3 regions of the Variovorax sp. PAMC26660 genome follow, and region 1 is predicted to be linked to each of the others. Evidence: predicted binding sites of a transcription regulator. Region 1 holds the regulator's gene; each other region holds the start of a gene.

The links. The regulator sigma-54, encoded in region 1, starts transcription at its own class of promoters, with help from an activator protein. The targets are predictions, from matches to a motif close to TGGCANGNAANCTGCTTT.
Region 2: a site for sigma-54 is predicted at 1,877-1,894, ahead of H7F35_RS08885 (isopenicillin N synthase family dioxygenase). Genes of this name have one in related genera too.
Region 3: a site for sigma-54 is predicted at 2,760-2,777, ahead of atzF (allophanate hydrolase). Genes of this name have one in related genera too.

What each region holds. Positions count from the first base shown of each region.
Region 1 covers NZ_CP060295.1:3,106,214-3,111,751, reverse strand. Annotated here, with positions in the region: gene H7F35_RS14930 (LysE family translocator) at 1-28, shown strand, start outside; gene H7F35_RS14925 (phospholipase D family protein) at 42-1,655, opposite strand; gene rpoN (RNA polymerase factor sigma-54) at 1,666-3,264, opposite strand; gene lptB (LPS export ABC transporter ATP-binding protein) at 3,282-4,076, opposite strand; gene lptA (lipopolysaccharide transport periplasmic protein LptA) at 4,073-4,786, opposite strand; gene H7F35_RS14905 (thiol:disulfide interchange protein DsbA/DsbL) at 4,985-5,538, opposite strand, start outside.
Region 2 covers NZ_CP060295.1:1,846,873-1,852,410, reverse strand. Annotated here, with positions in the region: gene H7F35_RS08895 (BMP family ABC transporter substrate-binding protein) at 1-47, opposite strand, end outside; gene H7F35_RS08890 (VOC family protein) at 118-504, opposite strand; gene H7F35_RS08885 (isopenicillin N synthase family dioxygenase) at 839-1,840, opposite strand; gene rutR (HTH-type transcriptional regulator RutR) at 2,103-2,819, shown strand; gene rutF (NADH-dependent FMN reductase RutF) at 2,873-3,409, opposite strand; gene H7F35_RS08870 (malonic semialdehyde reductase) at 3,435-4,031, opposite strand; gene rutD (pyrimidine utilization protein D) at 4,028-4,843, opposite strand; gene rutC (pyrimidine utilization protein C) at 4,926-5,318, opposite strand; gene rutB (pyrimidine utilization protein B) at 5,340-5,538, opposite strand, start outside.
Region 3 covers NZ_CP060295.1:2,777,601-2,783,138, forward strand. Annotated here, with positions in the region: gene H7F35_RS13415 (AmpG family muropeptide MFS transporter) at 88-1,476, opposite strand; gene H7F35_RS13420 (M48 family metallopeptidase) at 1,535-2,389, shown strand; gene atzF (allophanate hydrolase) at 2,809-4,527, shown strand; gene H7F35_RS13430 (ABC transporter substrate-binding protein) at 4,541-5,538, shown strand, end outside.

The DNA of each region.
Region 1 (5,538 bases):
GGTCTGGTCGGCCGTGCGCGGCGGCTGAACGCCGGGGGCGTCTACAGCAGGCTCTCGGGCGTGAGCGGCGCCAGCAGTTCGAGCATGGTGCGGTCCCAGAAGCCCGAATCGGGCTCTTCGTGGAGCACGGTGGTCTGCCCGGCGTCTTCGCTGACCCACTCGATGCGCGAGCCGTCGCTGCCTTCGGCAAAGCGCAGCCGGTAGGCGCCCTGCTGCTTGAGGACGTCGATCAGCTTGAGCGTCTGCTGCGCCATCTCGGGGCTGCGGATGAACAGCCCGATCTCGGTGTTGTGCGACTCGGAGCGCGGATCGAAATTCATCGAGCCGACGAACAGGATGCGCTGGTCGATCACGGCCGACTTGGCGTGCAGCCGCCCGATCGAGGTGCCGAACAGCCCCAGCCGCACGCTGCGCCGCGTGCGCGTCGAACTCAGTTCGTAGAGGTCGACGCCCAGCTTGAGCATGTCCGGCCGGTAGCGCCGGTAGGCGGTGTGGACCAGCGGCTCGTCGGTGGCGGCCAGCGAGTTGGTGACGACACTGATCTTCACGTTGCGCCCGCGGATCTCGCGCATCACATCGAGCCCCGTGGCACCCGGGATCAGGTAGGGCGAAACGATGGTCACTTCGGAGCGCGCGCGGCGCATCTGCTCGACCACGTTGTAGCGCACGCTGTCGACGTCCAGCAGCGGCACGCCGCCGTACGACGCCGTCTTGCCGATCACGCGGTCGGGTGAATCGGCGTAGGCCTCGGCGGTGGTCCAGATCAGGTCGAGCTTGCCGGCGTCGAGGTTTTCGACCATGGGGCTGTAGCCGAGCAGGTCGTTGGGCGCGGGCTTCGGCGGGGGCGGCGTGGTGGCAGGGCCGGTGGCGACATCGAAGCGTTTTTGCAGTTCTTCGCGCGACAGGCCGCTCGCCACCACCGACTGGATCGGCCGCACGTAGACGCTGTTCCAGTACTGGTCGAACAGGCTGCCCAGGCGTGGCACCAGCGCGCCGGCGACGAAGGTGTCGAGGTCGATGAAGTTCTCGCCCGAGGTGCGCGTGAAGTACTGGTTGCCGATGTTGCGCCCGCCCGCCACCGCCATCGCGCCATCGGCGATGAACAGCTTGTTGTGCATGCGGCGGTTGACCCGCTCGAAATCGAACAGCGACGCAGTGAAGCGCTTGAGCAGGCTGCCGCGCCCGGCCGGAAACGGGTTGAACAGGCGCAGCTCGACATTCGGCGTGGCGGCCAGGCCGAGCAGCAGTTCGTCTTCGCCCGAGGTGTAGAGGTCGTCCATCAGCAGGCGCACCCGCACGCCGCGCTGGGCCGCGTCGCGCAGGGTGCGCAGCAGGTAGCGGCCGGTCTCGTCGTTCTCGATCTGGTAGTACTGCACGTCGAGCGTGCGCTGGGCGCGGCGCGCCAACTGGATGCGGGTGTCGAAGGCAAAGTCGCCGCCCGGCATCAGGCGAAAGCCGCTCAGATCGGGGTCGGGCTGGGAAGCCAGCGCGATCTTGCCGAGCGCGGTGTCGGTCGATGCGGCCATGGCCTTGGTGGGTGGGCGCGGCGCCTCGTCGGGCAAGTTGGCGCAGCCGGCGAACAGCGACACCACCGCCAGGAAAAAGACCCAACGTCCACAGCGCGACAGCAGGCGGCTCCGTGGGCGATGGGCCATTGGCGGTCTTCTACAGGGCTTTGCGCAGGTTCGCGGGCGCGATGCGCAGCGCTTCGCGGTACTTGGCCACCGTGCGCCGCGCGCATTCGATGCCTTGTTCCTTCAGCATCTCGGAGATCTGGCTGTCCGACAGCGGCTTCTTGATGCTCTCGGAGGTCACGAACTGCTTGATGAGCGCGCGCACCGCGGTGCTCGATGCGTTGCCGCCGGTCTCGGTGCCCAGCGCAGAGCCGAAGAAATACTTGAGCTCGACCGTGCCGAAAGGCGTGGACATGTACTTGGCGGTGGTCACGCGCGAGATGGTCGACTCGTGCAGCCCCAGTTCGTCGGCAATCTCGCGCAGCACCAGCGGCCGCATCGCGAGTTCGCCGTGCACGAAGTAGCTCTTTTGCCGTTCGACGATGGCATTGCTCACGCGCAGGATGGTGTCGAAGCGCTGCTGGATGTTCTTGATGAACCAGCGCGCCTCCTGCAGACGCTGCGACAGCGCCTGGCTGCCCTCGCCCTTGTGCGCCTTGAGCGCGCCAGCATAGATGTCGTGCACGCGCAGGCGCGGCATCACCTCGGGGTTCAGCATGACGCGAAACTTGATGCCGGTGCCGCGTCCGGTCTTGGTGACGATCACGTCGGGAATGACGATGTTGCGCTCGACGTCGACAAAGCGGCGCCCCGGCTTGGGTTCGAGCCGCGCAATGACCTGCAGCGCCGAGCGCACCAGCTCCTCGTTGCTGCGGGTGAGCGTGGCCAGCCGCTTGAAGTCGCGTCGCGCGAGCAGCTCCATCGGCTGCTTGCAGATGGCAATGGCGATCTTGTAGACCTGCGCCTGCGCTTCGTCCATGTCGCGGTCTTCGGCAGCCAGTGCGCGCAACTGGATGCCCAGGCATTCGCCCAGGTCGCGCGCGCCCACGCCCACGGGCTCCAAGCTCTGCAGCAGGCCCAGCGCCACCTGAAAGTGGTGCACGAGGTCGTCGAACTGATCGTTGTCGTCGCCCGCGAGGCCCGAAGCCAAGGCAGGCAGCGAGTCTTCGAGGTAGCCGTCGTCGTTGAGCGACTCGATCAGGAAGCGCAGCGCGGCGCAGTCGTTTTCGTTCAGGCGCAGGCTCAGCGCCTGGCGGTGCAGGAACGATTGCAGCGACTCCTGGCTGCGTGCGAGTTCGGTGGCGTCGGCGCGCTCGTCGTTGCCCAGGTTGTTCTGTCGCGCGGGTGCATCGCTGCCCCACTCGCTGTCGTCCGGTGCCATGTCGACGGTGCCGTCGCCTTCCCAGTCGGGCTCGCGCTCGGCGATCTCGGCGGCGGGGCCGTCGGATTCGCCCGGGGTGCTGGTCTCGGTGGACGCGGTGCTCGTGCTGCTGGTGGGCGCCGAGGCGAATTCGCTTTCGGCGGCTTCGCCTGCCTCGTCGCGCTGGACCGGCGTGTCGACGGCATCGAGCCCGAACTCCTCACGCGCCGCTTCTTCGGCGGTGCGTTCGAGGAACGGGTTCTCGTCGAGCATCTGCTCCACCTCCTGGCTCAGTTCGAGCGTGGAGAGCTGCAGCAGACGGATCGACTGCTGCAGCTGGGGTGTGAGCGCGAGATGCTGCGAGACGCGAAGGGACAGCCCTTGCTTCATGGGGAAAGCCGCCCTCCCTACATCCGGAAGTGTTCGCCCAGGTACACCCTGCGTACTTCGGCGTTGTCGACGATCTCCGAGGGCGTGCCTTGTGCCAGCACATGCCCGTCGCTGATGATGAACGCGTGATCGCAGATGCCCAGCGTTTCACGCACGTTGTGGTCGGTGATGAGCACGCCGATGCCGCGCTCTTTCAGGAAACTGATGATCCGCTGGATTTCAATGACCGCGATCGGGTCGATGCCGGCAAAGGGTTCGTCCAGCAGGATGAAGCGCGGCTGGGTGGCCAGCGCGCGCGCGATCTCGACGCGGCGGCGCTCGCCGCCCGACAGGGCGAGCGCAGGCGAATCGCGCAGGTGGTCGACCCGCAGGTCGGTCAGCAGCTCGGTCAGGCGCTCTTCGATGTGCTGCTTCGACAGGGACACGAGCTTGCCGCTTTCGTCGGGCTCGCTCTGGAGTTCCAGCACGGCACGCACGTTTTCCTCGACCGTGAGCTTGCGGAAGATCGAGGCTTCCTGCGGCAGGTAGCTCAGGCCCATGCGGGCACGGCGGTGGATCGGCATGTGGGCGATGGGCTCGCCGTCGATCGTGATGTCGCCCGCGTCGGCACGCACCAGGCCCACGATCATGTAGAACGAAGTGGTCTTGCCGGCGCCGTTGGGCCCCAGCAGGCCGACGACTTCGCCCTTCTGCACGTCGAGCGAGACGTCCTTGACGACCGTGCGGCTGCCGTAGCTCTTCTTCAGGCCGCGCGCGACCAGGCGGCTGCCCGGCTTGCCGTTGGCGTCCTGGGTTCCAGCGGTTTCGATCACTTTCGGGTTTCTCCCTCGGCACCGAGCGTGGTGGTCGAACGCAGGCCCTTGCCGGCGGCCGGGGTGGGCGCCGCTGCCGCAGGCTTCGCGCCGGCCGGGGCGGAAGCGCCGGCTGCAGGCGCCGGGACGGCCTTGGGTGTAAGGATGGTCTTGACGCGGCCGGTCGGGGACGACGCGTTGACCGCCGTGTTCGGCGGCACGGTAGAACCGTTGACCGTGTAGGTGTCGTTGCTCTGGTCGTAGACGATCAGGGCGCCGTGGCTCTCGTCGTTCGGCGTCGAGCCGAGCAGGCGGCGCATCTCGGCATTGCGGATGAACTTGACGTTGTCAGCGCGGCTGTCGTACTCGATGACTTCGGACTCGCCCTCGATCCACTCGTCGGGCGCATTGCGTTTCTGCTTGTAATACGCCCGCTTGCCAGGCGCCGCCGTGACCACGCCGTACTGGTAGCCCTCTGGGTCCTGGCGCACATCGAGGCGCGCGCCGCGAATGATGATGGTGCCCTTCGTGACCAGCACGTTGCCGGTGAACACGCTGGTCTGTTTCAGGTCGTCGTAGCGCATCGCGTCGGACTCGATGTTCATCGGCTTGGAGCGGTCGGCGGTCTCGGCCAGCGCGCCTGAGGCGAGACCGGCCAGCAACAGCGCGCTGGCGGCCAGGCGGCCGATGCGACGGAGGAGGGAAGTGATGGGGTAAGAATGCAATGTCATAGAGGCACGAAACTTGCTCTGCGGCATTGTATGCGGCTGATTACAGCAGCCCACCATCGCCGATGAAAAAGCCCGCCAAAGCGAGCTTGTGTTCCATTCAGGAAACACCCTGAAACCGATCGGGCCGGTTCGCCGGTGCCATCCCTGTGGAAAGAAGGCGCCGCGGACACGAAGTGCCCCGCGCCTGGAAAGGGCCGATCAGCCCTTCTTTGCTTCGCCGACCAGGTAATTGACGACCTGGAGCACCTTGGTCATGCTGCCGGCGGTCTCGCCATCCACATACCAGCGGCCGGCCACGGCCATGGCCGGCACGCCGGCCACCTTGTAGGCGTCGGTCATCTGCGAGGCGCGCTTGGCCTTGCTGGCCACGCCGAACGAGGTGAAGACTTCCTTGAACTTGGTGCCGTCCAGGCCGTTCGCCGCTGCCCAGGCAATGATGTTGGCGTCGCCGTTCACGTTCTGGCGCTGTGCGTGGATCGCGTTGAACACCTTCGGCTGGTATTCGTCGATCTTGCCCATGGCTTCGAGCGCGTAGTACAGGCGCTGCTTGGCTTCGACGTCGTTGCCCACGAAGGGCACCGGGATGCGACGGAAGGCCACTTCCTTCGGTGCTGTCTTGACCCAGGCTTCGAGCGCCGGCTCGAAGTCGTTGCAATGCGGGCAGTTGTACGAGAAGAACTCGACCACCTCGATCTTGCCGGCCGGTGCATCGACCGGCACGCGCTTGTCGAGCACCAGATACTCGGTGCCGG
Region 2 (5,538 bases), 1.3 Mb from region 1:
AGCGTCAAGGCAAGGCCGAAGCCGGGAGTGAGAGTGCGCAGCAGCATGGAGCAACCTTTCGTGAGAGGCATGACAAGGAAATGCAGGAGGAAAGAGAAGGGCGGTGCCGTGTGCGCGTCACATCATGAAGTTGATGCGGAACACATTGCCCTCGGGATCGAGCAGCACCGACTGGTACCAGTTGTAGTAAGTGACGTAGGGCGGCTTGATGAGCGTGGCGCCCGCTTCGAGTGCGACGGGCACCATGCGGTCGACGTCGGCCTGGCTGTCGACGTCGATGTTCAGCAGGAACTTCACGCCGCGCGTGTCGGAGAACTCGGCAAGGTGCAGCAGCTCGTAGGCGTCGAGTGCGTTGAAGCCCAGGCTCGACTTGCCGGTGTCGAGTCCACGAAAGATCGGCGAGCGGATGGCCTCGATTTCGGGGAAGCCGAACACGCGTTGGTAGAAGCCGCTGAGTGCGACCACGTCTTTGGCGAAGACGTTGACGTAGGAGAGGTGGGGCATGTCAGTTGATCATTGCTGGTGTTCTTGGCGCTGCTGTTCGGGGTACGTGCGAATGACACCGGGTGCTCCCCTCCGCGAATGTCCCCCGCTTCGCTCCTCCTTTATTTCGCTGCGGGGAGCACCCGGTGTCATTCGCACCTGGACACGCTGCTATTGATCCAGCGATCAACGACTGCTCCGAATAACGCTCACGTCGATACGGGGCTCTTTTTCGCGAAATAAAGGAGGAGCGAAGCGGGGGACATTCGCGAAAAAGAGCACCGTGTCGGCGTGAGCACCGCCCTGAACGACGCACTTCAAACACGACGCGACGAATCGAGAAGAAAACCATCATTCAGGCCGTCGCCTTGGTGCCCCCGAAGGTCGTCTGCTTGACGAACTTCGAGATCAGGTGATTCCCCGACGAGATCGGTGCGTACTTCGGCGCCTCTCCCGGTGCCAGACAACTCGGCAGACACTCGACCATCGCGTCGTAGTTGGGCTGGTGGAAGAACACCAGCGACTGCCGGCGGTTGGTGCTCGCCATCTCGAAGGGCGGATTGACCACGCGATGCAGCGTCGACACCCACTGGTCGTTGGTCCACTGCATCATCAGATCGGCAATGTTGACGACCAGACCACCTTCGACCTGCGGCACATCGACCCACTGGCCGGCCTTGTTGAACACCTGAAGGCCCTTGTCGTCGGGCAACACGATGGTGAGGCTGCCGTAGTCGCTGTGCGCGCCCGCACGCAGTTGGCCGGGCAACGGTGCCTCGCGTTGCGGCGGGTAGCTCAGCACGCGGAACATGCTGATGTGCCGGTCGATCTTGTCGTCGAAGAACTTTTCGGGCAGCGCCAGGCCGAGCGCAAAGATGCGCATCAGCGAGCGCGAGAGATCGCTCATGGCCTCGAAGTAGCCTTCGTATGCTTCACGGAAACCGTCGATGGGCGGCCAGCTGTTGGGCTCGAAGTGCGGGCCGGCTGCGGGGCCGCGGTGGTAGTCGTCGTCGGGCACGTTCGATGGGCCGATGGAGAACGATTCCTTCAGGTCGCCCGGCGCCGCCTCTTCGAGGCTGTACGACAGGCCCTCTTCGCCGACCGCGCTGTAGCCGCGCACCGCGTCCTCGCGCGGACGGTCGACCTTGCGCTTCTCGCCGAGCGGCATGTCGAAGAACTTGCGCGACAGCGTGGCCACGCGCGAGATCAGCTCCGCAGGAATGCCGTGGTTGGTGATGACCAGGAAGCCGATGCTGCGGCAGGCTTCGTCGACTTTCTTCGCGACCTCCGATCGGCTTTCGGGGCTTCCGTCGAAATAGGGCGCGAGATCGATGATGGGAACGGACAAGAGAGTCATGGGGCGTTTCTCATGCGTGGCGTGTGTGTACTTCTCCATGCAACGTCTGTGCCAGTTGGACCAAATGGACAAATCGCTTTTGCCGCGTCAGCATGGTGCGCGGCGCGGGGCCTGCAGGCCGTCGTGGCGCAAGTCGATGCACCGCGGCCTTACAGTGGTGCGCCGCGATGGCAAGGGCTTGCAGGTACGGCTCGTGCAAGCGTGTTGTTCGCAGTCGAATGAATGAATGAGTGAATCCGGAATCCAGAAGAAACGAGGGAAGATGCCGAAGACCAAGGCGCTGGCCGCAGCCAGCAGCAGCAACATCACCACCGACAAGCCGGCGCGCAAACGAGCGAAGCCCGCGGTGCGCAGCGCGTCCGCCGTGAGCCGGCGACTGCGCCAGATCGAAGACAAGCGCAGCGCGATCCTCGGTGCCGCGCTGGGGCTGTTCTCCCGGTTCGGGCTGCACGGCACGTCGATCGACCAGGTGGCTGCGCGCGCCGATGTGTCGAAGAGCAACCTGCTCTATTACTTCGCGAACAAGGAAGAGCTGTACGTCAACGTGCTGCGCGACCTGCTCGCGCTGTGGCTCGAACCGCTGCGCGGCTTCAGCGCCGAGCAGGACCCGGGCGAGGCCATTGGCGATTACATCCGTCGCAAGCTGCTGGTCTCGCGCGATCGGCCGGATGCATCGCGTTTGTTCTGTCTTGAAATGATCCAGGGTGCGCCGCTGTTGCGCGACGAACTCGACCGAGAGCTGCGCACGCTGGTGGAGAAAAAATCGGAGGTGATTCGTGCCTGGGTCGAGGCCGGCAAGCTCGCGCCGGTCGATCCGCATCACCTGATCTTTGCGTTGTGGGCGGTCACGCAGCACTACGCGGATTTCGGTGTGCAGGTGCAGGCGCTGACGGGGCACACGCTGGACGATGCGGCGTTCTTCGAGCAGACGGTGGAGAACGTTCAGCGCATCGTGCTTCAAGGCATCACGCCACGCTAGGTCTTGCTCCTTCCCCCAGAGGGGGAAGGAGCAATGCAAACGCCCCAAGAGAGTCAGTGCTGCGGCGGCACCGCGATCTCGTGATAGCGGCGATCGAAGTAGATCAACCCCTGCGCCGCACCGCCGATGGCAATGGCCACCGCTTCGCAGAACAGCACATCGTGCGTGCCCGCATGCGTGGCGTGCAGCACGCGGCAGTCGAATGACACGGCCGCGTCGTCGAGCATCGGCGAGCCGGTGGTCTTGCGGCTCCAGTTGCCGGCCGCGAAGCGTTCGTCCATCGGCGTCTTGCCGCCGAACAGCGCGGAGAGCGTCTGGTGCCCCGCGGCCAGCACGTTCACGCACAGCACGCCGTTGGCCTTGAAAGCCGGGTACACCGAGGCCGAGCGGTTCAGGCACACCAGCAGCATCGGTGGTTCGTCGGTCACGCTGCATACCGCCGAGGCTGTGAAGCCGGCGCGTCCCGCGGGGCCGTCGGTGGTGATGATGTTGACCGCCGCGCCCAGCCGCGCCATCGCATTGCGGTAGTCGGCCTTGGGCAAGCCGGGCGGCAGTCCTGTCGGGTTCGGTGCAAGGGGATGAGAGGCCATCGCGTTCAGCATGTCGGTGACGCTTTCAGGCCAGCAGGCAGGCTTCGTCGAAGGGCAACCGCGGCAGGCGGCTGAACACCTTCGACGCATCGCCGTGGCCGAGGTTGATGAGGAAGTTGACGCTCCAGTCGGTGCCCTCGAAGAAGGCGGCATCGACCTTCGACTTGTCGAAGCCCGACATCGGGCCGGCGTCCAGGCCCACGGCGCGCGCCGCGAGCAGCAGGTAGCCGGCCTGCAGGCTGGCATTGCGAAAGGCGGTCTCGTGTGCGGCCTCGGGACTGCCGGTGAACCAGCTGCGCGCATCGGCATGCGGAAACAGCGTGGGCAGCTTGTCGTAGAACTTGCGGTCCCATGCGGCGATCACGGTGACCGGCGCCGTCATGGTCTTGTCGAGGTTGCCCTTCGACAGTGCGGGCGCAAGGCGTTGCTTGCCTTCGGGCGTTCGCACGAACACGAAGCGCGCGGGCGAGCAGTTGGCCGAGGTCGGGCCGAGGCTGGCCAGCGCGTAGATCTGCTGCAGTTGCGCGTCGGACACCGGTTCGTCGGTCCAGCCGTTGTGGCTGCGCGCGCCGGTGAAAAGAAGCGACAGGGCTGCGTCGTCGAGCGTGGATGTGGTGGTCATGCGGGGACTGTGGATTGGGCGGGTGCGCTGACCCGCGAGAGAAAGTCGAGCAGGCTGCGGTTGAAGGCGTTGGCCTCGGTCACGCTGTGCGCATGGCCGCCGTGCGGCATGAAGTCGAGCGTCACGTCGCGCAGGCCATCGGCCAGGCGCTGCGAGCAGGTCCAGGGCACGAGCACGTCGTCCTTGGCGGCGGCGACCAGCGTGGGGGCGGCGATGTCGGCCAGGCGCGCGTCGATATCGAAGGCGCGCAGCGCGGCGATGCGCGCGCGCATGTTGGTCTCGCCGGGGAAATGCGCGAAGGCGTGGTCGACTTCATCGGCCACGCGTTGCGCGTGTTCGGCACACCACGCGGCGGGGTACAGAAAGATCGGCTGCGCTTCCACGTAAGCACGCGGGCCGCTGGCGCTCAGCAGCGTGAGCCGCGCATCGAAGCAGCGCGTCGAATGCGGGTTGGGCTTCGACCATGCGTTGATGAGCACCAGACTGGCAATGCGTTGGAGCGCATCGAGTGCGAGCTGCAGGCCGACCAGTCCACCGAGCGCATGACCGATGAAGTGGCACTGCGCGGTGTTCGTGGCGTCGAGTATTTCAATCACATCGCGCGCCATGTCGGCAATCGCATAGGCCTCGGGCAATGCGGCGGGGCTGCGGCCCGTGCCGCGCTGGTCGTACGCGACGACGCGGTAGCCCGCGTCGACCAGCGTGCCGAGTTGCGGCTGCCAGAAACCGGCCGAGCCGCCGAGGCCGGATGACAGCAGCACGGTGGCCGCTGCATCGGACGGCCCGTGCACCTCGTAGTGCAGCGCGGTCATTGGTGCACCTTTGGCGCTACGCGCCTTCCCGCCAGGCGGGAGCGAGCTTGCTTGGGGCGGCCCGGCGCGGCGCTCATGGCGTTCAGGCCTTGTTGCCGATGTGGGCGATCGAGGCAATCTCGATCAGCGCATCGGGCTTCACGAGGCCGCACTGGATGCAATAGCGCGCGGGCTTGGTGCCGGGAAAGAAGTCGGCATACACCGCGTTGATCTTCGCGTAGTCGGCCCAGTCCTTGAGCATGATCTGGTTGAAGGTCACGTCGTCCATGGTGCCGCCGGCGGCTTCGACCACGCCCTGGATGGTGGTGAGCACGTGCCGCGCTTGCGCGGCGGCGTCGCCGACATGGACCACGTTGTTGTCCTTGTCGAAGGGCAGCGTGCCCGAGACGTAGAGCACGCCGTCGGCGAGCGTGCCGGGGACGTAAGGGGCGAGCGGCACGCCGGTGCCGGGCGGGATGATGGCTTGCTTGGGCATTCGGGAACTCCTTGAAGTGAATCAGGCGATGGCCGCTTCGGCCGCTGTGGATTGGGGAAGGGCTCGCGGTGCGAAGGTGCTGCAGAACTGGTCCACCGTGGAGACCCATCCGAAGAAGGTCTCGACGTTGTAGACCGAGGCCTTCTGGATCGCGGGGCCGCCCAGTTCATGCGTCGCGTCTTCGAGCATCACGGCGAAATATTCGAGGTGGAAGGCATCG
Region 3 (5,538 bases), 330 kb from region 1:
TTTCACGCAATGAACGTCACAGCCTACCAGCAGTGCGCGCGGCGCCGCGTCGGCCGTTTCCCATAGATGGCTGCTAGGGCGCAGGCCCTATTGACGGTCGGTGGCGCCTGTGGTGGCTGTCGTCAGGCGCGAGGCCAGCGCCACCAGCACCAGCACCGGCACGCCCAGTACTGCGGTGGCGGTGAAGAAGGTGCTGTAGCCGTAGGCGTCGACGAACGCGCCGGAGTAGCCGGCAATGAACTTCGGCAGCAGCAGCATCAGCGAGCTGAACAGCGCGTACTGGGTGGCCGAATAGCTGATGTTCGTCAGGCTCGACAGGTAGGCGATGAAGGCGGCCGAGGCAATGCCGCCGGCCAGGTTGTCGGCCGAGACCACCGCGATCAGCGCCGTCAGGTCGTGCCCGCGCGTGGCCAGCCAGGCAAACAGCAGGTTGCTGCCTGCGCTCAGCACCGCGCCCAGCATCAGCACGCGCATCACGCCCAGCCGCATCGACAGCACGCCACCGACGAAGGCACCGGCCAGCGTCATGATCACGCCGTAGATCTTGCTGACCGTGGCCACTTCGTCCTTGGTGAAGCCCATGTCCACGTAGAAGGGGTTGGCCATGATGCCCATCACCACGTCGCTGATGCGGTAGATGGCAATCAGCGAGAGGATCAGTGCCGCCTGCCATTTGTAGCGGCGGATGAAGTCGGCGAAGGGCTCGACCAGCGCGCTGCGCAGCCATTCGGCCGCGTTCTTCGCCTTGGGCAGCACGCGCCGCACCGGCTCGGGCGACAGCAACACGGTGAGCACGCCGACCGCCATCGAGGCGGCCATGACCAGGTAGGCCGTCTTCCAGGCGCCGTTCTGATAAGCGGCCGCGCCCGCGACTGCGGCGGCCGGTGCCACCTCGGCCCAGGCCGCGACCCACAGCACGCCGGCGCCGGCCCAGATCATCGCGAGCCGGTAGCCGGTCTGGTAGGCCGCGGCGAGCGCAGCCTGCTTGCGCGTCTCGGCCGATTCAATGCGGAAGGCGTCCAGCGCGATGTCTTGCGTGGCCGAGCCGAAGGCCACCAGCAGCGCGCACCAGATCAATGGCGTGAGTCCGAGCCGCGGATCGTTCATCGCCATGCCGATCAGGCCCGCGATGACCATGCCCTGCGCCAGCAGCAGCCAGCCACGCCGGCGCCCCAGCAGCGTGGTCAGCGGCGGCAGCGGCAGCCGGTCGACCAGCGGTGCCCAGACCCACTTGAAGCCATAGGCCAGCCCGACCCAGCTCAGGTAGCCGATGGTGGTGCGGTCGATGCCGGCTTCGCGCAGGCGAAAGCTCAGCGTGCCCAGCACCAGCAGCAGCGGCAACCCGGCCGAGAAGCCCAGCGCCAGCATGCGCAGCGTGGCGGGCTCCAGGTAGACCTTCAGCGAATCGCGCCAGGGCGGTGAGGGGGCGGTGGGGGTTTCGACAGGCGAGGCGGACATGAGCCCCGGATTGTCCATGAGTGCACGGGGACATCGCCCGGCCTTTTGCTTTCATTTGTTCCTATGATCCGGCCCCATGTGCCCACGATGCGAACGCCCCCTTTCCGCCGTCTCCGCTGCGTCGCCCTGGCAACCGCGGCGGGCCTTCCTGCTGGCTGCGGCGGGCGCGATGCTGGCCGGGCCGGCGCTGGCACAGGTCAATGTCGGCAATGCCTCGATGGCGCGCAACCTCGTGCCGGCCGACAAGATCGAGGCGGCCGGCGTGCAGCAATACGGCCAGTTGCTCGAACAGGCGCGCGCCAAGGGTGCGCTGGCGGGCGACAACAACCCGCAACTGCAGCGCCTGCGCACCATCGCGCAGCGGCTCATTCCCTTCGCCACGCCATGGAATTCGCGCGCGCGTGACTGGAAGTGGGAGGTCAACCTGATCGGCAGCAAGCAGATCAACGCCTTCTGCATGCCCGGCGGCAAGATCGCCTTCTTCACCGGCATCCTCGAGCAGCTCAAGCTCAGCGACGACGAGGTTGCGATGGTGATGGGCCACGAAATGGCCCACGCGCTGCGTGAGCATGCCCGCGCCCGCATGGCCAAAAGTGCGGGCACGGGGGCGGCGCTGTCCATCGGCGCGCAACTGCTGGGGTTGGGGCAGGTGGGCGATCTTGCGGCCCGTGCGGGCACGCAGCTCATCACCCTGAAGTTCAGCCGCAGCGACGAGACCGAAGCCGACCTCGTTGGCCTCGAACTCGCGGCACGCGCGGGCTATGACCCGAAGGCTTCCGTGTCGCTCTGGCAGAAGATGGCCGCGGCGTCCAAGAACCAGGGTGGGTTGAGCTTTTTGTCGACGCACCCGACGGGGCCGGACCGCATCACGAAGCTGGAGGCAAATCTGCCGAAGGTCGAGAAGCTTTATCGGGACGCCAAGAAGGGCTGAGTTTTTTCGCTGTTTGCTGTTCGGGGCGCTGCTGTTCAGGGCGAGTGCGAATGACACCGGGAGCTCCCCTCCGCGAATGTCCCCCGCTTCGCTCCTCCTTTATTTCGCTGCGGGGAGCACCCGGCGTCATTCGCGCTTGGGCACGCTGCTGGTGATCCCGCGATCAACGACTGTTCTGTCCAACGCTCACGTCGATACGGGGCTTTTTTTCGCGAAATAAAGGAGGAGCGAAGCGGGGGACATTCGCGAAAAAGAGCACCGTGTCGGCGTGAGCACGCCCTGAACAACAGCGCAAAAAACCGCGCCGCAACCAAACCACGCGACAAATAAAAAGCAGGCTTCATTCGGCCTGACGCCCCAACGAGCCCGTTGGCACGCCGCTTGCATCTCGACTTGTACACAAGTTTGGATGCCTGAAGATGGTGCATGAAGAAAACGGATCGCCCGCCGCCGCCTGGATCGCGAAATTCGCGACGCCCCTGGTCGGCGCGCAGACCAGCAACGCGCTCGGTGCGGTACTCCCGCTCGCCGGCCTGCGCTTCGCGGTCAAGGACAACATCGACGTCGCCGGCGTGCCGACCACCGCCGCCTGCCCGGCCTTCGATCGCCTGCCGACCGCCCACGCAGCCGTGGTGCAGCGACTGCTCGACGCCGGTGCATCGCTGGTCGGCAAGACCAACCTCGACCAGTTCGCCTGTGGCCTCAACGGCACGCGTTCTCCTTATGGCGAAGTGCCCAACGCCTTCGATGCGCGCCTTGTCTCCGGTGGCTCCAGCTCGGGCTCGGCCTACGCGGTAGCGGCGGGAGAAGTCGACTTCGCGCTGGGCACCGATACCGCCGGCTCCGGCCGCGTGCCCGCCGGACTCAACAACATCGTCGGCCTCAAGCCCTCGCGCGGCCTGCTGAGCGCCTTCGGCGTGGTGCCCGCGGCGCAGAGCGCGGATTGCGTGTCGATCTTCGCGCGCACCGTGGCGCTGGCGGTCGATGTGCTGCTCGCCACGGCAGGCCACGACGCGCGCGACCCGTACTCGCGCGACCTTGCACTGCGCCGCAAGCCGCTGCCAGCGCACTTCCGCTTCGGCGTGCCCGACACGCTGGCCTTCTTCGGCGACACCGCCGCCGAACAGGCCTTCGCCGATGCGCAGACAAAACTCATCGCGCTGGGCGGCTCGCCCGTCACCATTTCCTATGCGCCGCTCGCCGAAGCCGCCGCACTGCTCTACGAGAGTGCACTCGTCGCCGAACGCTACGCCGCCGTGCGCGAGTTCTTCGACGCGCACGACAGCGAAGTGATCGAGCCCGTGCGCAGCATCCTCGCGAGCGGCCGCGACTACACGGCCGCCGACGTGTTCGACGCACAAACGCGCCTGCGCGCCATCGCGCAGCAGGTCGAGCCGATGTGGCGCGACATCGACGTGCTGCTGGTGCCTACCGCGCCCACGCACTACAGCCGCGAACAGATGCGCGCCGACCCGGTCGTGCGCAACCGCAACCTCGGCGCGTACACCAACTTCGTCAACCTGCTCGACTACGCCGCGCTCTCGGTGCCGAGCAGCCTGCGCGCGGACGGTCTGCCTTTCGGCATCACGCTGATCGGCCCGTGCGGCAGCGACCTCGCCCTGGCCGACCTCGGCCAGCGCTACCACCACGCCACCGGCCTCGCGCAGGGCGCGACCGGCCTGCCGCTGCCGGCGCCCCGCCCCGTGCCCGGCTTTGCCGCGCCGGACGCCGACACGCTGCCCATCGCGGTGGTCGGCGCGCATCTCTCGGGCATGCCGCTCAACGGCCAGCTCTCCGAGCGCGGCGCCACATTGCTGCGCGCAATGACGACCGCGAGCGCCTATCGCCTCTACGCATTGCCCGGCACCACGCCGCCGAAGCCTGGCCTCCAGCGCGTGGCCGAAGGCGGCGGCGCCATCGCACTCGAAGTGTGGGCGGTGCCGCTGGCGCAGATCGGCAGCTTTCTGGCATTGATCCCACCGCCGCTCGGCCTTGGCAGCGTCGAGCTGGCCGATGGCAGTTGGGTGCACGGCTTCATCTGCGAAGGCCATGCGCTGGCCGGCGCGCAAGACGTGACCCATCACGGCGGCTGGCGCGCCTACATCGCGAGCCGCACCGCAGCACCCCCTTCCCACTGATCCAGGAGTTCCGATGAGCACCCCAGAGAAATCCTCCACATCGCGCCGCCAGTTGCTGCAAGCCGGCGCGGCCGGCCTCGCCGTGCTGGCCGCACCCGCCATCGTGCGTGCGCAGGCCACGCCCAAGCTGCGCATCGGCTTCTGGCCCGTGGCCGCGGGCCTGCCCTTCTTCGCGGCGGTCGACCGCGGCTACTTCAAGGAAGCGGGGCTCGACGTCGAGCCGCTCAAGTTCGCCGGCGCGCAACAGGTCATGGAAGGCATGCTCGCGGGCCGCTGCGACGGCAGCGCCAACGGCACCGGCTCGGCCAACCTCGCCATCGGCGAGATCGCGCAACCGGGCCTCTTCAAGATCTTCTGCACAAACCCGAGCAACGCCAAGTTCGTGCTCGACGAGTTCATCGTCGCGAAAGACAGCCCCATCAAGACGATGGCCGAGCTGGCCGGCAAGAAGGTCGCCTCCGGCCCCGGCATCCAGAACGTCACGCTGTGCAAGACCATGCTGGAGCGCGCGGGCGCCAAGGGCGCCACGGTGACCGAGCTGCCCATCGGCCAGCACGTGGCCGCGTTGGTCGCGGGCCAGGTCGATGCCTGCTACACGCTGGAGCCCACCGGCACCGTCGGCCGCATGAACGGCACCACCCGTGTCATCGAAGCGGGCGTGGTCGCCAGGTACATCCTCGGCGATCCGATGGCGCCGTGGCACGGCGGCGCCGCCAGCCTCACCACCGACTTCATCAAGAAGAACCCCGAGGTAGCGAAGAAGTACATCGCGGCCTATGCACGTGGTGTGGAGTTGGTGCGCACCAAGCCCGACGACGCGCGCCAGCACATGAAGGGCTACACCGCCATCGAAGGCAAGCTCACGGCCGAAGTGCCGCTTGCGTCGTACATGCTCTACAACGAGTTCAAGCCAAGCGACGTCGCGTACTTCCAGAAGTTCTACGACCTGTTCACCGAGAAAGGCATCTTCGACAAGAAGGTGCCGGTGGACGGCCTTCTCTACAAAGCCTG